Actinopolymorpha cephalotaxi: one gene and its partner. The protein of the gene in region 1 interacts with the protein of each later gene in a pairwise test. Links are inferred from orthologs where the notes say so. Each region holds a gene or a part of one and is shown on either strand. Other genes may lie near its edges. The genes, in order: aceE and nth.

Evidence for each region.
Region 2: the proteins of aceE (region 1) and nth interact in binary tests that used the Escherichia coli proteins (3 or more experiments, as listed by UniProt). The link is inferred for Actinopolymorpha cephalotaxi from one-to-one orthologs.

What each region holds. Positions count from the first base shown.
Region 1 is NZ_JACBZA010000001.1:2,229,954-2,246,624, forward strand. Bases 480-3,756 are described here. They hold aceE (pyruvate dehydrogenase (acetyl-transferring), homodimeric type), read right to left. Parts: upstream 3,446-3,756; coding sequence 680-3,445; downstream 480-679. Other genes in these bases: FHR37_RS09905 (PHP domain-containing protein), read left to right, coding at 480-534. Outside these bases: more of FHR37_RS09905, read left to right, coding at 1-479; FHR37_RS09915 (YjbQ family protein), read left to right, coding at 3,804-4,247; FHR37_RS09920 (DUF3052 domain-containing protein), read left to right, coding at 4,399-4,830; FHR37_RS09925 (peroxiredoxin), read left to right, coding at 4,967-5,497; FHR37_RS09935 (VOC family protein), read right to left, coding at 5,673-6,032; FHR37_RS09940 (helix-turn-helix transcriptional regulator), read left to right, coding at 6,140-7,186; FHR37_RS09945 (Gfo/Idh/MocA family protein), read left to right, coding at 7,291-8,439; FHR37_RS09950 (hypothetical protein), read right to left, coding at 8,504-8,830; FHR37_RS09955 (mannitol dehydrogenase family protein), read right to left, coding at 9,144-10,517; uxaC (glucuronate isomerase), read right to left, coding at 10,514-11,929; FHR37_RS09965 (sugar phosphate isomerase/epimerase family protein), read right to left, coding at 12,002-12,829; FHR37_RS09970 (LacI family DNA-binding transcriptional regulator), read right to left, coding at 12,956-14,077; FHR37_RS09975 (sugar phosphate isomerase/epimerase family protein), read left to right, coding at 14,289-15,116; FHR37_RS09980 (Gfo/Idh/MocA family protein), read left to right, coding at 15,195-16,289; FHR37_RS09985 (sugar phosphate isomerase/epimerase family protein), read left to right, coding at 16,286-16,671. UniProt on the Escherichia coli protein: Component of the pyruvate dehydrogenase (PDH) complex, that catalyzes the overall conversion of pyruvate to acetyl-CoA and CO(2).
Region 2 is NZ_JACBZA010000001.1:5,162,202-5,166,923, reverse strand. What follows is about bases 1-2,793. They hold nth (endonuclease III), read left to right. Parts: upstream 1-945; coding sequence 946-1,641; downstream 1,642-2,793. Other genes in these bases: FHR37_RS22920 (NUDIX hydrolase), read left to right, coding at 2,354-2,793; FHR37_RS22925 (TlpA family protein disulfide reductase), read left to right, coding at 1,638-2,357; FHR37_RS22935 (Crp/Fnr family transcriptional regulator), read right to left, coding at 1-658. Outside these bases: more of FHR37_RS22920, read left to right, coding at 2,794-3,061; FHR37_RS22915 (MarP family serine protease), read left to right, coding at 3,067-4,251; FHR37_RS22910 (alpha/beta fold hydrolase), read right to left, coding at 4,269-4,722. UniProt on the Escherichia coli protein: DNA repair enzyme that has both DNA N-glycosylase activity and AP-lyase activity. The DNA N-glycosylase activity releases various damaged pyrimidines from DNA by cleaving the N-glycosidic bond, leaving an AP (apurinic/apyrimidinic) site.

The DNA of each region.
Region 1 (16,671 bases):
GGCATCGAGGTGGACATCCTCGAGGACGGCTCGCTGGACCAGGATCCCGAGCTGCTCGCGTCCCTCGACGTGGTGGTGGCCAGCGTGCACTCCAAGCTGCGGATGCCGGCGGCGGACATGACGCCCCGGATGGTGGCCGCGATCGCCAACCCGCTGGTCACCGTGCTGGGCCACTGCACCGGGCGGCTGGTGACCGGCGGGCGCGGGACCCGGCCGGAGTCGTCGTTCGAGGCCGACATCGTGTTCGAGGCCTGCCGGAGGTTCGGGGTCGCGGTCGAGATCAACTCCCGGCCCGAACGCCTGGACCCACCCCGCCGGCTGCTGCGGCAGGCGGTCGAGCAGGGATGTGTGTTCTCCATCGACACCGACGCGCACGCGCCCGGGCAGCTGGACTGGCAGCCCTACGGCTGCGCCCGCGCGCAGGAGTGCGGGGTCCCGGCCGACCGGGTGATCAACACGCTGCCGGCCGACGAACTGCTGCACCGCAACCGCGAACGCCGCGGGCGCCGCGCCGCCAGGTCAAGCACGGGTTGACAGCTGACAGCACCAGGTTGACAGCGCCGGGTTGACAGCGCCGGGTTGACAGCACCGGCGCCGACAACGACGAAGGTCCCCGGCTCACCAGCCGGGGACCTTCGTGTTGTCGGAGCCTTTCGGAGACCGCGGGAGCCGCGAGGCCCTACGCGTCGCCGCCTTCCTGGGCCACGTCGGCGACCGCCGTCGGGTCGGTGATGGCGTACCTGTCGGCCGCCTCGCGTACGGTCGACGCCTTGACCTCACCGCGGCGCGCCAGCGCGGCCAGCACGCCGACGACCACCGAGGCGGCGTCGACGTTGAAGAACCTCCGCGCCGCCGGCCGGGTGTCGGCGAAGCCGTACCCGTCGGTGCCGAGCGAGGTGTAGTCGCCGGGCACCCAGCGCGAGATCTGGTCGGGCACCGCCCGCATCCAGTCGCTGACCGCCACGAACGGGCCGGCCGCACCGGCCAGCTTCTGCGAGACGTACGGCACCCGCGGCTCGCCGTCGGGGTTGCGGAGGTTCCACTTCTCCGCCTCCACCGCGTCCCGGCGCAGCTCGTTCCACGAGGTCACCGACCACACGTCGGCGGCAACGCCCCAGTCCTGGGACAGCATCCGCTGCGCGTCCAGCGCCCACGGCATGCCCACGCCGGAGGCGAGGATCTGCGCGCGCGGCGTGCGGTCGTCGACCTCGCCGGTGTGCTCGGCGTAGCGGTGGACGCCCCGCAGGATGCCCTCGACGTCGGCGTCGTCCGGCTCGGCCGGCTGCACCGACGGCTCGTTGTAGACGGTGAGGTAGTAGAAGACGTCCTCGCCGTTCGGGTGCTCCTCGCTGGAGCCGTACATCCGGCGCAGGGCGTCCTTGACGATGTAGGACAGCTCGAACGCGAACGCCGGGTCGTAGGCCACACAGGCCGGGTTGGTCGAGGCCAGCAGGTGCGAGTGCCCGTCGGCGTGCTGCAGTCCCTCGCCGGTGAGCGTGGTGCGCCCGGCGGTGGCGCCGATCAGGAAGCCGCGGGCGAGCTGGTCACCGAGCGCCCACATGAAGTCGCCGGTGCGCTGGAACCCGAACATCGAGTAGAAGATGTAGACCGGGATCATCGGCTCGCCGTGGGTGGCGTACGCCGTGCCCGCCGCCGTCACCGAGCCCATCGCCCCGGCCTCGCTGATGCCCTCGTGCAGCAGCTGGCCCTTCTCCGACTGCTTGTACGACAACAGCAGCTTGCGGTCGACACCTTCGTACGTCTGCCCGTGCGGGTCGTAGATCTTCGCCGTCGGGAACATCGAGTCCATGCCGAACGTGCGGAACTCGTCCGGTGCGATCGGCACGAACCGCGCGCCGATGCCCTTGTCGCGCATGAGGTCCTTGAGCAGCCGTACGAACGCCATCGTGGTGGCCACCCGCTGCTTGCCCGATCCCTTGCGCAGCTCGCTGTACACGGCGTCGCCGGGCAGCTTCAGCGGCGTGGGGTTGACCCGGCGCTCGGGTGCCGGCCCGCCGAGCTGGCGGCGGCGTTCGAGCATGTAGGCGATCTCGTCGGAGTCCTTGCCCGGGTGGTAGTAGGGCGGCAGGTCGTTCTCGTCGATCTCCTTGTCCGAGATCGGGAGATACAGCCGGTCCCGGAACTTCTTGACGTCGTCCTTGGTGAGCTTCTTCATCTGGTGGGTCGCGTTGCGGCCCTCCAGCGACTCGATCGTCCAGCCCTTGATGGTGTGCGCCAGGATGACCGTCGGCTGGCCGACGTGCTCGGTCGCCGCCTTGAACGCGGCGTAGACCTTGCGGTAGTCGTGGCCGCCCCGCGACAGCTTGCGCAGCTCGTCGTCGGACAGCCCCTCGACCATCTTGCCGAGCCGCCGGTCGCCGCCGAAGAAGTGCTCGCGGATGTACTCCCCGGTCTCCACCGAGAAAGTCTGGAACTGGCCGTCCGGGGTGGTGTTCATCTTGTTGACCAGCACGCCGTCGACGTCCTGGGCCAGCAGCGGGTCCCAGTCGCGGCCCCAGATGACCTTGATGACGTTCCAGCCGGCGCCCCGGAAGTAGGACTCCAGCTCCTGGATCACCTTGCCGTTGCCGCGTACCGGACCGTCGAGCTGCTGGAGGTTGCAGTTGATGACGAACGTGAGGTTGTCCAGCTCCTCCCGGGACGCCACACCGATGGCGCCGAGGGACTCCGGCTCGCTCATCTCGCCGTCACCGAGGAACGCCCACACGTGCTGCTTGCTGGTGTCCTTGACGCCGCGGTTGCGGAGGTAGCGGTTGAACCTCGCCTGGTAGATCGCGTTGACCGCGGTGAGCCCCATCGAGACGGTGGGGAACTCCCAGAAGTTCGGCATCAGCCGCGGGTGCGGGTAGCTGGACAGGCCGTTGCCGGGGCCCTGCGACACCTCCTGGCGGAAGGCGTTCAGCTGGTCCTCGCTCAGCCTGCCCTCGAGGAACGCGCGGGCGTAGATGCCCGGGGACGCGTGCCCCTGGATGAAGATCTGGTCGCCGCCACCGGGGTGGTCCTTGCCGCGGAAGAAGTGGTTGAAGCCCACCTCGTACAGGCTGGCCGCGGACTGGTAGGTGGCGATGTGGCCGCCGACCTCCAGGCCCTTGCGGTTGGCGCGCGACACCATGATCGCGGCGTTCCAGCGGATGTAGGCCCGGATGCGGCGTTCCACGTGCTCGTCGCCGGGGAACCACGGCTCACGGTCGGGCGGGATGCTGTTGATGTAGTCGGTGCTCCGCAACGCGGGGACGCCCACCTGCCGCTCGCGCGCGCGTTCCAGCAGGCGCAGCATCAGGTAGCGCGCACGCTCCTGGCCGCGCTCGTCGAGCACCGCGTCGAGCGAGTCGATCCATTCACGGGTCTCGTCCGGATCGATGTCGGGGAGCTGGGTGGGAAGTCCATCTGTGATGATGGGCCTACGCTCTGCTCCGGAAGCCACGGCGATCCCTTTCTCGGGGGTGTGGGGGTGCTCCCACCAGGTAGTGCCAGGTAGTGCATCGTCGTCCTGACTCTCATAGTCTCTCGCGGGAGCACAGGAGTCGTCCCCGGTCCCGGTCGTGCCTTTCCGGGGGCCGAACGCCGACACGGGCCATGGTGGCGGCCCGTGGTCTCGACCCCGAGCCCGCACCGCGGCGTCAGGGCGAAACCGGGAGCCAACCCTACGTCGTCCCACTCGCGGGCGGGTACCAGTGTCTGGTCTGTTTCCGGACTCGGGCACCATGCCGGAAACCATCGTGACGGTGGGCAGTCACCCCGGGTTGTCCCGTTCGGACCGTTCCCTCCCCAGAAAGGCCGATATGCGCAGCGAGATCGTGGAGGTCCGCACCGGCTCCGACGAGGTGGTGTACGACCTCACCGACGAGTGCGAGCGGTTCCTCGCGACGGCCTTCGAGGGGGCCGAGCGCGGAGACGGGGGCGGGGACGGTGGGGACGGGATCCTGCACGTGTTCGTCCCGCACGCGACCGCCGGCGTGGCCGTGATCGAGACCGGCTCCGGAAGCGACGACGACCTGCTCGCGGTGCTCGGCGCCGTGCTGCCCCCGGACTTCGGCTGGCGGCACCGGCACGGTTCACCCGGGCACGGCCGCGACCACGTGGTGCCCGCGTTCGTTCCGCCGTATGCAACGCTTCCTGTCGTGGCCGGTCGGTTGGCGCTCGGCACCTGGCAGCGCGTGTGCCTGGTCGACACCAACCGCGACAATCCGCGGCGAAAGGTCCGGTTGTCACTGCTCCGGGGCTGAGACTGCCCGAGACTGTCCGTATGAGCGACAAGTCGCGACGGGTGGACGCGGGGTACGACACTCCGTGGGCACTTGCGTACGACGCGCCGGGACGCTGGACTACCGGCCAACACGTAACACGAAGACTTCGGAGAAATGGAGGGCGGGACTCGTGAGCGCGACCGCAGGCGAGGCCGAAGGCCAGTCTGGGCCAGCAGAGCGGCTGGGCCTACAGCCCGGCATGGTGGTGCAGGAGCTCGGTTGGGACGAAGACTGTGACGAAGACCTGCGCCGGGCGATCGAGGAGCACACCGGGAACGACCTCGTGGACGAGGACTACGACGAGGTGGTCGACGCGGTCATCTTGTGGTGGCGGGAGGACGACGGCGATCTGGTGGACGCTCTGGTCGACACCAAGCCCGACCTCACCGACGGCGGCGTCATCTGGTTGTTGACACCGAAGGTCGGACGGGACGGCTACGTCGAGGCCAGTGACATCGCCGAGTCGGCGCCCACCGCGGGCCTGTCCACGACGACCAGCAAGTCCGTGGCGGCGGACTGGCTCGGCACCCGGCTGGCCACACCCAAGACCCGGCAGCGCTGAGGACCCGGCAGGGCTGTTCGCCGGGCTGATTCGTTCGTGCGACGGCGTTCGCCGGCTGTAGGTCGGCCGGCGGACGCCGTACGCGTAACCGAGGAGCTTCGGGACCTCGAGAGGGCCGGAGCGGGAGGGACGTGCCGTGGACGCGGCCACGACGCAGGATCCGCGGCTGCCGGGGGTCGGCACGCGGGCGCCGGACTTCACGCTGAACGACCAGCACGGTACGCAGGTACGCCTCCTCCACCCGACCGCCACCGAGGGCACCGGGGTCACCGGGGGCGCTGGTGATGCCGGGGCGCCCGGGCACGCCGTCGTGGTCTTCTACCCGTTCGCCTTCACCGGGGTGTGCACCGGTGAGCTGCAGGCGCTCCAGAAGGCCCAGCCGCGGTTCGCGTCCCTGGACGCCCGGGTGCTCGCCGTCTCCTGCGACTCGATGTTCTCGCTCCGGGTGTTCGCCGAACGCGAGTCGCTGACGTTCCCGCTGCTGTCGGACTTCTGGCCGCACGGCGCGGTGGCCCGCGACTACGGCGTCTTCGACGCCGACCGCGGCTGCGCGCTGCGCGGCACCTTCGTGATCGACCGGACCGGGACGATCCGCTGGCAGGTCGTCAACGCCATCCCGGACGCCCGCGCGGTCGACGACTACCTCACCGCCCTGGAGCGGCTGTAGGCACGCGGTCACGGGATGCCCTGGTGCGGGCCTGATCGCCGGACCGGGTAATCTTTCGCCTCGACCCGGGGGTCGTAGCTCAGTGGTAGAGCATCGCGTTTACACCGCGAGTGTCGGCGGTTCGATCCCGTCCGGCCCCACTTGTCGTTCTCACCGCTCGGACCGCTCGGACCGCTCAGTCGAGTGGGGAGACCCGGACGAGGTTGCCGTCCGGGTCGGCGATGACGAACGTGCGACCGAACACCTCGTCGTGCGGCTTCTCGACAACGGTGACCCCCTGGGCGGACCAGGTGGTGTAGGTGTCCTCCACCCTGGCGGCCGGAATCATCAGGCCGACCTCGGACGAGCGCGGCGCGGAGGGCGTCACGGTGTCGGCGCGCCCACTCCACAGCGCGAACAGCACTCCGGGCGCGACCTCGAACGGCACGTAACGCGGGGTGGTGAGGATCGGCTCGATCCCGAACAGGTCGGAGTAGAACCGGGTCGATCGCTCGACGTCGGTGACGTAGATCAGGAACAGGTTCGGTGCGCTCATGCCGCCGTCCTCCTTCGTTCGGGCTACTTCGCGTTGCTTCCGAATGGATCGGGATGCTCGGGCTCGCGAGCACGTACGGCTAGACTCGCACCAATAGGTGACAGTCCATGTCGCCATTCGACCGGCCTGCCGGATCGGCGTGCCGGATGGGCGGTGGGATGGATCGGCCGCAGCGGTTGCTCGCGATCCTCGTCGCCCTGCGGGCGAGCAGGCAGCTGACCGCCGACGAGCTCGCCGGCCAGTTCGGCGTCTCCAGGCGGACGATCCTGCGCGACGTGGACGCGCTGGCCGCGGCGGACGTGCCGGTCGTGGCCGAGCGAGGTCGCTACGGCGGCATCACCCTGCTTCCGGGCGAGGACCTCGACGTCGGCCGGCTGACCCCGACCGAGACCGAAGTGCTGCAGGTGATCGGCGTGGACGTCACCCGGGCCCGGCAGCTCGGCGTCGACGCGGCGGCCCGCAGCGCCGCCCTGAAGCTCACGGCCCACAGGACCCGGCGTACGAACCAGGGCCGGGGCGAGCTTCCGCTGGCGCTGACCGAGGTCGTCGCGATCGACCACGCCGCCTGGTTCGCGCCGCCTCAGCCCGCCGGCCTCGCGGCGCTGATCGAGGACCTGCGGCGCGGCCGCCGGTTGCGGATCTCCTACCGGTCCAGTGGCGAGCGCGCCGCACGGGACCGCGTCGTCGACCCGTACGGCGTGGCCGCGCGCGGCGGAAGCTGGTACCTCGTCGCCGACGTCAGTCGACGGCCGCGGATGTTCGCCCTCGCCCGGCTGGCCTCCTGGACCGTGCTCGAGGAGGACCGCCGCCTCCGCCCCGGCGCCGGCCTCGCCGACGTCACCCGCCACCTCGCCGCCGCACTCGAGGACCGGCACGAGGTGATCGTCACCGCTGTGCTGGACGCCGACCGCGAGGACATCGCCCGCCGGATCCTCGGCAGCAGACTGCGGTCCGTCGAGGCGACGGACGACCCGGAAAGCGTCCGGATCACCGTCGGGTACGACCAGCTCGACGGAGTACGCCAGCTGCTGCAGTTCAGCGACCACATCGAGGTCGTGCACCCGCCGCAGGCCCGCCGGCTGATCGCGAACCTGGGCGAGGTGATCGCCCGGCGGCACCGGAACCAGAACGAGAACCAGAACGACAGCGGCTGACTGGTCGCGGTCCCGGCTGGCCGTCTCCGGCACACCGCCCCCACCCCTCGCGAGAAGTCTGCGACGTTGGCGAGGAGAGATCGCGCGGACCGGGGAGGTCGGGGATGACGACGTCGGACACCAGAACCGAAGGCGGTCAGGAGCCCCTGCGGGTGGGCGTCCTGGGCACGGGGATGATCGCGACCACCGCGGTGGGCGTACTCCCGAACATGCGGTGGATCACCGAGAAGGTGACCGTCGCGGCGGTCGCCGACGTGGTGGTCGAGCGGGCCGAGGCGGTGGCCAAGGAGTTCGGCGTCCCCGCCGCCTACTCCAGCCTGGAGGCGATGCTGGAGCACGCGGACCTGGACGCGGTGGTCAACCTGACGCCGATCGGGTTCCACGGCGCGACGTCGCTGGCGATTCTGCGCGCCGGCAAACACCTGGCCACCGAGAAGCCGCTGGCCAACACCATGGACGAGGCGGACGAGATGATCGAGCTCGCCGCCGCCGGCAACCTGACCGTGGTGTGCGCGCCCCCGGACGCGTTGTTCCCCACCTACCAGGAGGCGCGCCGGCTGCTCGACCTGGACGCGATCGGGAAGGTGGCGTTCGCCCGGGTGCGCAGCTCCCACGCCGGCCCGGGCGGCGGCCCGCACGGCTGGCCCACCGACCCGAGCTGGTTCTACCAACAGGGTTCGGGTCCGTTGCTGGACATGGGCGTGTACGGCATCCACGAGATCACCGCGCTGCTCGGCCCGGCGAAGCGGGTGGTGGCGTTCTCCGGCATCACAGAGCCCACCCGGACGGTGCGTGGCGCCGGCCCGTTCGGGGGGACGGTCGTGGACGTCACCACCGACGACAACACGTTGTTCATGCTGGACTTCGGCGGCGCGACGTTCGCGGTCGTCGACGGCACCTTCAACGTCCAGGCGGCGAGGAGCCCCAAGATCGAGATCTTCGGCCGCCGGGGAACGCTGAACATCGAGGACGGCCGCGGCGGCGACTCGCCGCTGGAGGTCTACCGCGTGGACGCGCTGCCCGGCATGGACGGCTGGGTGCGGCCGGCCGGCTGGGGACACCTACGGGCGAGCCAGGCGCGGCACGACCTGCTGCACCGCGCGGTGGTCGTCGAGCACCTCGCGGACTGCGTACGGACAGGGGAGCGGCCCACGCTCAGCGCCGAACACGGCCGGCACGCGCTGGAGATCATGCTGAAGGTCGCCGAGTCCGCCCGGGCCGGCCGCGCGCTGGAGCTGACGACGACCTTCTGATGCCGCGTGATGCTGTCCGGGCTCGAACCTGGCTCGGTCTTCGAGTCGAGGTGCCGCGGGCGACTCAGCTCGCGCCGCCGCCGTCGGCGGATACCAGGACCCGGGCGCCGCGGGCGCGGAACCTCGCCAGCCTCCCGGCGGTGAGCAGGTAGAGCAGGCCGGAGACGAGTGCCACCGCGGGAGGGCGTACGGCCGAGTGCGGCATCCGGTGCCGTCCCGGGTCCAGTGGCGACGGGGGCACCCGGATGGCGAGCGCTGCCGGGCCCATGCCGGGTTCGTGCGGGGGCTCCGGACGTGCGGAATCCGCCGATGCGGCCGTGTCGGGCGCACCGGGCTCGCTGGGCTCGTCGGCCGTGGCGGGTTCGCGGACGAGGGGAGGCAAGGAGGTCATGTGCCGGGCTCCTGGTAGGTCTCCGTCGCCGCCGGGTCCCGCCGTGGGACGGGTTCGGTCGACGACGACGCGGGATCGCCAGGGGCTGGGGCAACGCCGACGGAAATGTTGCAGGCATGCACCTGCCGTAGTGCCCTACCCAGGATGAAACGCGCCCAATCGGTCCCGTCCCCGCCCGGCCAGTTTGGGTCCACGGACGCGGTCCGCGGACGCGGAAGCGGGACCGCCCACTCGGACGGTCCCGCTTCCGTGATGCAGCTTGTCGCGCCGGCCGGCCGCCGGCCCCGACCTGTCCCGGGCCGGGCTCAGCCGGTCAGCCGGTCAGCTCGGTGAGCGTCCGGCGTACGCCGGCCACCAGTTCGGCGTCGTCGGCCAGTGCCGGGTCGAGGACGGCGAGCACCCGGGGCACGACGTCGTCCACCGGGCCACCGGCCAGGCCGGCGAGTTCCTCGGCGCGCGGGTCGCGTACGCGCGTCCCGTCCCGCAGGTGGGCCAGCCACCCGGCCAGGGCGACCACCCCGCCCTCGGGGAGCACGCCGTCCGCGCGTTCGCGGGTCAGCACCGGCAGCACCCGGATCGGCAGCTTCTGCGAGCCGTCCATCGCGATCTGCGCCAGCGCGTGCCGGATGCGCGGGTTGGCGAACCGTTCCAGCAGGTCGGCGCGGTACTTCGCGATGTCCGCCGCGTCCAGCGCCAGGTGCCGCGCCGCCGCGTCCCACCAGGCGTCCACCCAGCCCCGGCACACCGGGTCGCCGATCGCCTCCGCCACGGTCTCGTGGCCCCGGGTCGGACCCGCGTACGCCAGCAGGGAGTGCGCGCCGTTGAGCAACCACAGCTTGCGCTGCTCGAACGGCCGTACGTCGTCGACGAACCGCGCGCCCGCGTGCTCCCAGGCGGGCCGACCGGCCGGGAAGTCCCCGGCCAGCACCCACTCGGTGAACGGCTCGGTCACCACCGGCGCCTGATCGGAGAACCCGCTCAGGGAGGCGACGACCTCGCGGTCCTCCGGCGTCGTCGCGGGGGTGATCCGGTCGATGGTGGTGGAGACGAACGACACGTTCGCGCGTACCCACGCGGCGAGGTCCGCATCGACGGCGTCCGCGACCCCGGTGAGCACCCGGGCGATCGTGGCGCCGTTGTCGACCAGGTTGTCGCAGGGTACGACGGCGAGCGGGCCGGCGTCGGCCGCCCGGCGCGCGGCCAGGCCGGACAGCAGCCGGCCCGGTGCCGTGGACACCGCGGAGTCACCGGCGCGCAGCCGCTCCACGTCGCCGGCCAGCCGCGGGTCGGCCAGGTCGGGCGCGCCGTCGGCGGCCCGCAGGTAGCCGGCCTCGGTGATGGTGAGGGTGACCGTGCCGACGGCCGGGTCGGCGAGCGCACCGTCCCGCAGCTTCGCGTCGGCGCCGTCGTACGCCCCGGACAGGCTGGTGACCAGCTCGGTCCGGTCGCCGTCGCGGTCGCGGACCAGCAGGTGGTAGAGCCCGTCCTGGTCCGCGAGCGGCCGGGCGGCGTCGGGCCGCCGGCCGGTGAACGCCGCGATGCCGGCCGGCTCGGTCCCGTCGGCGGTGTTGGCCACGTGGGTGTACCACGCCTGGTGCGCGCGGAAGAACGCGCCGAGGCCGAGGTGCACGACCCGGACCGGAGCCGGGCCGCCGGCACCGGCCTGCGCCCTCGTCAGCCCCCTCATGCGACGCGGAAGGTCGAGGCGGGCAGCCGGTACGCGAGGTCGGCGGCGGTGTCGGCCGCCTCGTCCTCGGGCAACCGGTGCTCGGCGACCAGTCGGGCGAGGTACCCGCAGTCGAGCCGGCGGGCCATGTCGTGGCGTACCGGGATCGAGCAGTAGGCGCGGGTGTCGTCGACGAAGCCGGCCGTCTTGTGGAAGCCGACCGAGTCGGTGACCGCGTCGCGGAACCTCCGGATGGCGTCCGGGGTGTCGATGAACCACCACGGCGCGCCGACGAACACCGACGGGTAGAAGCCCGCCAGCGGCGCGATCTCGCGGGAGAACACGTCCTCGTCGACGGTGAACAGCACCATCCGGAAGTTCGGGTGGGTGCCGTACCGCTGCAGCAGCGGCCGCAGCGACCGGGTGTACTCCGTGGTCATCGGGATGTCGCCGCCCACGTCGCGGCCGTACCGGTCGAAGGTGCCGGTGTGGTGGTCGCGCAGCACGCCCGGGTGCACCTGCATCACCAGACCGTCCTCGGACGCCATCCGGGCCATCTCGGTGAACATGTGCCGGCGGAACGCGGTGGCCTCCTCCGCCGTGGCGGCGCCGGTGAGCGCGGCCGCGTAGATGCGGGTCGCCTCGGCCGGCTCCAGCGGCTCGCTGCCCGCGTCGGCGTGGCCGTGGTCGGTCGCGGTGGCGCCGTTGCGTTTGAAGTACGCCCGCCGCTGCTCCAGCGCGGCGACGTAGCCGGCGTACCCGGTGGTGTCCTCACCGGTCACCTCGCCCAGTCTCGCCACCCTCGCGGCCCAGTCCGGCCGGGCGGGCTCGAGGTAGGGGTCGGGACGGAACGTCGGGACCACCCGGCCCTTCCACGTCGCGTCGTCGGCGAGCTGCCGGTGCGCGGCGAGGTCGTCGGCCGGGTCGTCGGTGGTGGCCAGGACCTCGATCCCGAACCGCTCGTACAGCGCCCGCGGTCGGAACTCCGGCGCGGCGAGCCGCTCGCTGAGCTGGTCGAAGATCTCGTCGGCGGTCTCGGCGGAGGGCCGCAGGCGCACGCCGAACACGTCCACCAGCTCCGCCTCCAGCCAGTAACGCGAAGGAGTGCCGCGGAACGCCCACCAGTGCGAGCAGAACGTCCGCCAGATCTCCCGGGGCGAGGCGTCGCCCTTCGGCGCGCCGGGCGGGACGCCGAGGCTGTCGAACGACACCCCGTGCGCGTGCAGCAGCCGGGTGACGTAGTGGTCGGGTACGACGAGCAGGTTGGCCGGGTCGCCGAACGGCTGGTCCTCGGCAAGGATCGCCGGGTCGACGTGGCCGTGCGGGGAGATGATCGGCAGCCCGGCCACCTCGTCGTACAGCCGGCGGGCGATGGACCGCACGCTCGGGTCGGTCGGGAACAGCCGGTCCGGGTGGAGTTCGATGTCGGTCATCCGGTCCCTTCTTCGTGGTTCGCCCGGGGTGGGGGCTTCGGGGGCTACTGGTGCTTCAAGTGTTCGGTGGGGTCAGCTCGCGGCCGGGACGAGCTTGCGCATGTACTCCGCGTACTGCGGGATCGCGACCTCCGGCTCCTCGATCTCGGGGTGCCAGGCCTTCTCCCACTCGAAGCTCAGGTAGCCGGTGTAGCCCTCCCGGTCCAGCAGCCCGACGAACTCACCGATCGGCATGGTGCCCTCGCCGGTGAGCCGGAAGTCGAAGTCGGTGGGGGAGTAGGCCCCGGAGTCCTTCAGGTGCACGTGCCGGATCCGCTCGCCCAGCGCCTGCCAGGTCTGCTCCAGCGGCTCGCCGTTGCGGTAGGAGTGCAGGACGTCCCACAGGATGCCGAGGTCGTCGTTCGGTGCGTACGACAGGAGCTCGCCGACCTGGGCGGAGGTGCAGAAGCTGTCGTGGGTCTCCAGTACCGCGGTGACGCCCTCCGCGCGGGTGGCGGCGGCCGCCTCGGCGAGCCCCTCGGCGATCCGTTTGGTGGTCTCCGTAAGCTCCGGGCCCTCGTCGGGCACGGTGCCGCCGAAGACCCGGATGTACTTCGAGCCGAGCCCGGCGGCGATCCGGGCGTAGGTGCGGGCCGACTCCAGCTGGCGGGCGCGTTCGTCCTTGTCGGGCGAGGTGAACCGGACACTCGTGTCCAGGCAGGCGAGCTCCACCCCGGCCTGCTCGAACCTCGCCCTCGTGCGGGGCAGGCCCTCGGCGGAGAACTCCTCCAGCTCGTGCAGGCCGACCTCGCCGCGCAGGAAGCGGAGTTCGACACCGTCGTAGCCGTTGCCGGTCGCGGTGGAGAGAACCTGGTCCAGGGTGTAGTTCGGACAACCGAGCGTGCTGAAGCTGAGTTTCATCACGTACACCTTCCGGTGGTGGGTGTGGTCGTCGAGCTGGATGCCTTGCTGCGTTGCCTGCCGGGACTGCTTGCCGGGTTGGTCTTTGGGGTTGGTCTTTGGGGTTGGCCTGCCAAATGTGCGGGGTCAGCCGGTGGCGCCCACCGCCCTGGCGGTACGCCGGTCGGTGGCCGCCCGCTGGCGCGGGGACCGGCCGCGTGCGCGACCCGGTGCCGGGCCGGTGCTCTCCCGGATCGTCAGCCTGGTGGGGAGTACGACGTCCTCGCCGGCCCCGGCGCCCTCGGCGCCCTCTCCGCCCTCCGCGCCCTGGGCGTCACCCGGGCGCGGCCGGTCGGACGCGAGCAGGCCCAGCAGGAGGTCGACCGCGGACCGGCCGGCGGACTCGATCGGCGCGGCCAGCGTCGTCAGGGACGGGTGGCAGAAGTCGGCGCCGAAGATGTCGTCGCAGCCGACCACGCTGATCTGCCCGGGTACGTCGATGCCCCTGTCGCGCAGCCGGCGGAGCACCCCGATGGCGAGCAGGTCGTTGAACGTCACCACGGCCGTCACGTCGTCCAGCACCGCGGAGTCCGCGGCGGCCATCCCGGCGTCGACCGTGGGGGCGAGCGGGCCGATCCGGACCACCTCGAGGTCGCGGTGACGGGCCACCGCCTGCAGCGTTCGCCACCGGCGGGCGTCGGACCAGGAGGCGCGCGGGCCGGCGAGGTAGGCGATCCGCCGGTGGCCGAGCGAGGCAAGGTGCTCGGCGGCCTGCCGGGTGCCGTGGGCGCTGTCGATCAGGACGCCCGGCAGCGGCCGGACCCGGCGGTTGACCACCACGACCCGGGTCTTCGCGTGGATCTCCCGCAGCCGCTCGTCCGAAGCCCGGGAGGAGGCCAGCACGAACCCGTCCACGGCGCCGGTGAGGCGCTCGACCACGGTCGTCTCCTGCTGGCTGGTCTCCTCGGTGTCGGCCAGCACCAGCGTGTAGCCGGCCGCCGTCGCGGCGCGTTCGGCGCCGCGGATCAGGTCGAGGAAGAACGGGTTGGTGATGTCGGGGACCAGCAGCCCGAGGGTGCGGGTGCGCCCCGACGGCAGCGCCCGGGCGATGGCGTTGGGCCGGTAGCCCATCTCCGCGGCGGTCGCGAGGATCCGGTCCCGGGTGGTCGGGCTGACCCGCTCGGGCCGGGTGAAGGCCCGCGACACCGTGGAGGCGTTCACCCCGCAGCGGGCGGCCACGTCGTGGATCGTCGGCGTCCGGTCACTCACCAGGTCGCTCCCTCCACCTCGCGACGGCTGCCGTTGTCGGACGGCCTAGTCTCACCCCTCTTGACAAAGTTTGGCAACCGGTTGCCATAGTTGCCACAACCGGTCGTGTGCCGTGCCGCAAAGCGTGGGCGCCCGCTCACCGGCTGTCCGTTCACCCGACCGGCAGGTACGACCCGCACCGCCCGACCAGACCGAGGAGCACGTGCCAACGATGTGGACCCTCTCCGGATTCGCCGACGAGATCGACCCCGACCCGCACGTGCAGTTCCGCACGCTGAACGAGCTCGGCATCCGGTATGTCGAGTTCCGCAGCGCCTGGGGCACCAACGTCCTCGACCTCGACGACGACCAGGTCGGTGAGCTGAAGCGGATCCTCGCGCAGTACGGCATCGGGCTGTCCGCGGTCGGTTCGCCGATCGGCAAGGTCGGCATCCACGACGACTTCGACGAGCACCTCGCGCGGTTCGACCGGGCGCTGTGGGTGGCGAAGGAGCTGCAGGCGCCGTACATCCGAATCTTCTCGTTCTGGATGCCCGACGGCGAGGACCCCGCCAAGCACCGCGACGAGGTGCTGCGGCGGATGTCGGCGCTGGCGGACCGGGTGGGCGACCAGGACGTCATCCTCGCCCACGAGAACGAACGCAAGATCTACGGCGACGTCCCGTCCCGCTGCCTGGACATCGTGGAGTCGGTCGGCTCGGACAAGCTGCGCCTGGTCTGGGACCCGGCCAACTTCGTCCTGTGCGACGTGGCGCCGTTCACCGACGGCTTCGCCGACCTGCGGCCCTACATCGACTACCTGCAGATCAAGGACGCGGTGGCGGCCGAGGGCCGGGTGGTCCCCGCCGGCGAGGGCGACGGGCAGATCCCGGAGACGGTCCGCGCGCTGAAGGCGGACGGATTCGACAGTTACTTCTCGATGGAGCCGCACCTCGCCTACATGGGTGAGTCCGGTGGGTTCTCCGGCCCCGAGCTGTTCGGCACGGCGACCCGGGCGTTCACCGGGATCCTCGACGCCGAGGGCATCGCGTACCACTAGATCGACCAGTCCCCAGCCAGACCAGCCAGACACCAGACCCAGCAGAGCGCGACACGAAGCTCGACAGAAGGGGCACAGATGCGATTCGCAGTGATCGGCGCCGGCGTGATCGGCCGCACCCACGCCCAGACCATCCAGTCGCTGCAGCCGAGGGCCGAGTTGGCCGTGGTGGCCGACGTCGTGCCCGAGCGTGCGCAGGAGCTGGCCAGCCAGCACGGTGTCGACGCGGCGAACTCCATCGAGGAGGTGCTGGGCCGTTCCGACGTGGACGTGGTGACGATCGCCACCCCGAGCGGCCTGCACGCCGACGGGGCGGTGGCGGCCCTGGACGCCGGCAAGCACGTCATCATCGAGAAGCCGCTGGACATCACCCTGGACGCCGCCAAGCGGGTCCTGGAGGCGGAGAAGCGGTCGGATCGGACCGCGATGGTGGTGAGCCAGCACAGGTACGACCCGGCCAGCCAGGTCGTGCACCAGGCCGTACGGCAGGGGAAGTTCGGCCGGATCACCTCCGGCAACGCGATCATGTCGTGGTGGCGCAGCCAGAGCTACTACGACTCCGGCGACTGGCGCGGCACCTGGGAGCTGGACGGCGGCGGCGCCCTGATGAACCAGGGCATCCACACCATCGACCTGATGACGTGGTTCCTCGGTGAGCCGGTCGAGGTGTACGCCTGGGCGGACTGCCTCGCGCACGAGCGGATCGAGGTCGAGGACACCGCGGTCGCCACCGTGCGGTTCGCCAGCGGCGCGCTCGGTGTCGTGCACGGCACGACGGCGGCCTACCCGGGCCTCACCACCAAGGTGCACGTGCACGGTGACCAGGGTTCGGCGGTCATCGACGCCACCAAGCTCACCTACTACCACTCCGCCGGTGACAGCGACGAGGACTACGCCTACGGCGCCGGCTCCTCGGCCAACCAGGCGGAGGCCGCGCTGGCCGCCGCCGGGTTCGCCCCCGCCGCGGAGAAGAAGGACGAGGAGCCCACGGTGGCGGGGCTGACGGCGACGTCGCACACCACCCAGTTCGTGGACTTCCTCGACGCGCTGGACGACAAGCGCCCGCCGCTGGTCACCGTCGCCGAGGGCACCAAGACGCTCGCCCTGATCCGCGGGATCTACGAGTCCGCGCGGACGAAGGGGCCGATCCGGATCGAGGAGCTGACCCGATGAGCGCAGCCGGTTCGTTCAAGTTCGCCGTCTTCACCGCGAGCCTGCCCGAGTGGACTCCGGAGGAGGCGGTCGGCAAGCTCGCCGAGCAGGGCTGGGACGGGGTCGAGTGGCGGATCGTCGACCAGCAGCCGCCGGCGGGCGCCTCGAGCTTCTGGGTCGGCAACAGGTGCACCTGGCCGCTGTCGACGTTCACCGAGGACGTACCCCGGATCAGGGAGATCACCGAGAAGGCCGGCCTAGGCATCCCGTCGCTCGGCGCGTACGCCCGCTGTGACGAGATCGAGGACGTCGAACGCCTGATGCGCGGCGCGGCGGAGCTCGGAGTCAGGCAGATGCGGGTGCCGGTCGGCAAGCCCGGGCCGGAGGGCTACAACGCGGCGTT
Region 2 (4,722 bases), 2.9 Mb from region 1 along the record:
TGAGCCGCTCCACGTCGAGGATGACCACCGCTCGCTGCTCCAGCCGGATCCAGCCCCGGTGCGCGAAGTCCGCCAGCGCCTTGTTGACGGTCTCCCGGGACGCGCCGACGAGCTGGGCGAGCTCCTCCTGCGTCAGGTCGTGGTGGACGTGGACGCCGCCGTCGGCGGGCCGGCCGAACCGCCTGGCCAGGTCGAGCAGCGCCTTGGCGACCCGCCCGGGTACGTCGGAGAACACCAGGTCGGCCACCGCCTCGTTGAGGCCGCGCAGCCGGGACGCGAGCTGGTGCAGGAGGTTGCGGGACACCTCCGGCCGCCCGGTCAGCCAGGTCATCAGCTGGTCCTGGCCCAGCACCAGCAGCGTGGTGTCGGTGACCGCCGTGACCGTGGAGGACCGCGGGCCCGGGTCGAAGACCGACAGCTCGCCGAACATCTGGCCGGGCCCGAGCACCGAGAGGAGGTTCTCCCGGCCATCTGCGGAGGTTCGGCCCATCTTGACCTTGCCGTCCATCACGACGTACAACTCGTCCCCGATGTCGCCCTCGTGGAAGAGCGCGTCGCCCCGGCGCAGGCGGATCTCGTGCATGGCGGCGCGCAGAGCCGTCGCCGCGGCGTCGTCCAGGCCCGCGAACAGCGGCGCTTGCCGCAGCACGTCGTTCACTCGGTGATCCTCCTCCGGGTCCGCGCCGTGCCGACCCGCGGTCTAGTGTGCCGCGCCACACCATGATCGCGGTAGCTAGGCCACGTAGGCTGACCCGCGTGACTCCACCCGCCGCGGGTTCGGCCCGCTCCACGACCCGTCCCGGGCGCGGCTCCGCGAGCGCCGCCGGTGCGCCGAAAACCTCCGCGGGCAAGGCCGACAAGACCGCCGAGAAGTCTGCCGAGAAGGCTGCGGGCTCGCCGGCGGCGAAGCCGGGCAAGGGCGCCGGCCGCCCCGAGGAGAGCCGGCTGGCGCTGGTCCGCCGGGCGCGGCGGATCAACCGGATCCTGGCCGAGACCTACCCCGACGCGCACTGCGAGCTGGACTTCACCGACGCGTTCCAGCTGCTGGTGGCCACGATCCTGTCCGCCCAGACCACCGACAAGCGGGTCAACCTGGTCACCCCGGGACTGTTCGCGAAATACCCGACCGCCGCCGACCTGGCCGCCGCCAACCCCGAGGACGTCGAGTCGATCATCCAGTCGACCGGGTTCTTCCGGGCCAAGACGAAGTCGATCATGGGGATGGCGCAGGCGCTGGTCGAGCGCTACTCCGGTGAGGTGCCGGGCAAGCTGAAGGACCTGGTCACCCTGCCCGGCGTGGGCCGTAAGACCGCCAACGTCGTCCTCGGCAACGCGTTCGGCGTGCCCGGCATCACCGTCGACACCCACTTCCAGCGGTTGTCCCGGCGGTTCGGCTGGACCACCGAGACCGACCCGGTGAAGATCGAGCACGCGGTCGGCGCGCTGATCGAGAAGCGCGAGTGGACCGACATGTCCCAGCGCCTCATCTGGCACGGCCGCCGCCGGTGTCACGCCCGCCGGCCGGCGTGTGGCGCCTGCCCGGTCGCGCCGCTGTGCCCCTCCTTCGGCGAGGGACCCACCGACGCCAAGACCGCGAACAAGCTGGTCCGTAGTGCCGCGGAGGCACTGGACACCCAATGAGGCACGGTGGCAGACGGACGGCGTACGCGGTCGCGGGTCTCACGCTCGCCCTGCTGAGTGCGGGCTGCGCGGGTATGCGCGGTCCGGACGCGCAGCAGCCGGCCGGGGTCGGCGAGCGGGTCACCGAGACGCAGACGCCCACGGACACCCCGGCCCCGGGCACGTCCACACGTCCGGAAGCAAAGCGGCTGGCGACGCTGCGCGCACGGGCCGGGATCGCGCCCTGCGCCGCGCTGACGGTCGGCCCGGGCGGGTCCGTGCACCAGGCACCGCCCGGCCCTCCCGGTGGCAAGCCGCTGCCCGACGTGACGCTGGCCTGCCTGGGCTCCGGGCAGTCGGTGCGCCTGAGCGACCTGAAGGGCGCCCCGACCGTGCTGAACATCTGGGCGCAGTGGTGCGGGCCGTGCCGGCAGGAGGCGCCGCACTTCCAGAAGCTGTATGCCGCGGCCGGCAACTCGCTGCGCGTCGTGGGCGTCGACTTCGCCGACCCGCGTCCCGAGCTCGCCCTCGCCTTCGCCCGCGACCGCGGCCTGCGCTACCCGCAGCTGGCCGACCCCGGCAAGCGGCTGCTGGCGCCGTTCGGCCTGCTCGCTGGCATCCCCGCGACCGTCTTCGTGGGAGCCGACGGCAAGGTCGTGCACGTGGCACACCGGCCGTACGAATCCGAGCAGGCGCTGCGCCAGGACGTACGGACCTACCTGGGAGTGAAGTTGTGAGGACCGACGCCCGCGCGGACCAGGAGCCGGTCGAGCTGCCGGCCTGGCTCGAACCCGTACGCGACGTCGCCCGTCGCGCCCGCCCCGGCGACTTCAGCCGGGCGCTCCCACCCGACGGCGGTGGGCGCGCCTCGGCCGTGCTGCTGCTGTTCGGCGAGGGCGTGCACGGCCCCGACCTGCTGCTGATCGAACGCGCCCACACCATGCGCTCCCACGCCGGCCAGCCGGCCTTCCCCGGTGGCGCCATCGACGCCACCGACGCGAGCCCGGTGGCCGCGGCACTGCGGGAGACCGTGGAGGAGACCGGTCTGGACCCGACCGGCGTCACGGTGTTCGGAACGCTGCCGGACCTCTACCTCCCGCCGTCCGGCTATCTCGTCACCCCGGTCCTCGGCTGGTGGCACGCACCCTCGCCGGTGCGCGTGGTCGACGTCGCGGAGGTGGCCTCGGTGCACCGCGTACCGCTGGAGACCCTGCTCGACCCCGCCAACCGGTTGTCCGTACGCCATCCGTCCGGCTTCGTCGGCCCGGCGTTCGCGGTGGCCGGCCTGGTGGTCTGGGGCTTCACCGGCGGGGTGCTCGACCGGTTGCTCGCCCTCGCCGGCTGGGAACGGCCCTGGGACGCCGGCCGGGTCGAGGACCTGCCCACCCATCTGGTCGAGCTCGGCGCCGCCCGGGCCACCGAGGACCGGAGGCCGTCGTGAACCTGATGGGACTGAACGCACTCGACCTCATCCTGATCGTCGCGGCGATCTGCTACGGCATCTCCGGCTACCGGCAGGGCTTCCTCATCGGAGCACTCGGCGTCGCCGGCCTGATCGGCGGCGGGGTGGCCGGCGCCTGGCTCGCGCCCATCGTCCTGGACAAGTACGAACCCGGCATGCGCGTCTCCCTGGTCGCGCTCGGCATCGTGCTGGCCGGCGCCTTCCTCGGCCAGGCGCTCGGCGCCGCGCTCGGTGCCGCCCTGCGCTCGCACGTGACCTGGCGCCCGGCGCACCTCGTCGACGCGACCGCGGGCGCCGCGCTCAGCGTCGCCGCGATGCTGGTGGTGGCCTGGATCCTCGGGTCCGCGGTCGCCAACGCCCGCTTCGGCGACATCTCCACGACCGTCCGCAGCTCCAAGGTGCTGGCGACCGTCGACGAGATCGTCCCGCCGTTCGGGTCGCAGGCGGTGCAGGCGTTCGGCCGGGTGGTCGACCCCAGCCTGTTCCCGCGCTACCTCGCGCCGTTCGAGGCCGAGCGGATCGCGCCCGCCCAGCCGCCGGCTGCCGGCGTACTGCGGGACCCCGACATCGTGCGCGCCGGCCGAAGCGTGGTGCGGGTGACCGGCGTGGCGCTGGAGTGCTCGCGGTCCCTGGAGGGGTCGGGGTTCGTGTACGCGCCGGGCCGCGTGATGACCAACGCTCACGTGGTCGCCGGGGTGTCGGCTCCCCGGGTGGAGACCCGCGAGGGCCGCCGCTACGACGCCCGGGTGGTGTCGTACGACCCCGAGCGGGACGTCGCGGTCCTCGCCGTACCCGACCTGCCGCTCGATCCGGTTCCGCTGGACGAGGGGGCCAAGCCCGGCGACGAGGGCGCGGTGCTCGGCTACCCCGGCAACGGCCCGTTCACCGCGGGTGCGGCCCGGGTGCGTTCGGAGCAGCCGCTGCGGGGCCCGGACATCTACGGCGACCAGCAGGTCACCCGCGACGTGTTCTCGCTGTACGCGAAGGTGCGGCCGGGCAACTCCGGCGGTCCGCTGATCTCACCCGAGGGCACCGCCACCGGGCTGGTCTTCGCCGCGTCGGTCGAGGACGGCTCGACGGGGTATGCCCTGACCGCGCAGGAGGTGGCCGGCAACGCCAGGGCCGGGGTGAACGCCACCGAACCGGTGTCGACCGGCGGCTGTTCCTGACGTACGTCCCCCGTTGCTCAGGCGTCGTCGAGCCAGGCCAGGAGTTCCTTGAGGAAGGCGTCCGGCGCCTCCTCGTGCGGGAAGTGACCCACGCCGTCCAGCAGCCGCCAGCGGTGGGTGCCGGCGACGTACTCCGCCGACCCCTCGGCGGTGGCGGGCAGGACCGACGGGTCGAGCATCCCGTGCACCTGCAGCACCCGCTGGGTGACGGGCTGCTTCATCCGGGCGACGAACCTGCGCCCGTCGGAGCGGAACGCCGCCCGCACCAGCCAGCGGTAGTACTCCAGCGCGCAGTGCGGCGCCGGCCACAGCTGCATCGCCGTGCGGTAACGCCTGGCCGCCTCGGGGTCGGGGAACGCCGAGCCGGGGGCGGACCACCGGCGCAGCAGGCGCTCGACGAGCGCGCCGTCGTCGGCGACGAGTTGGCGTTCGGGCAGCAGTGGGGTCTGGAACGACACGACGTGCCCGGCG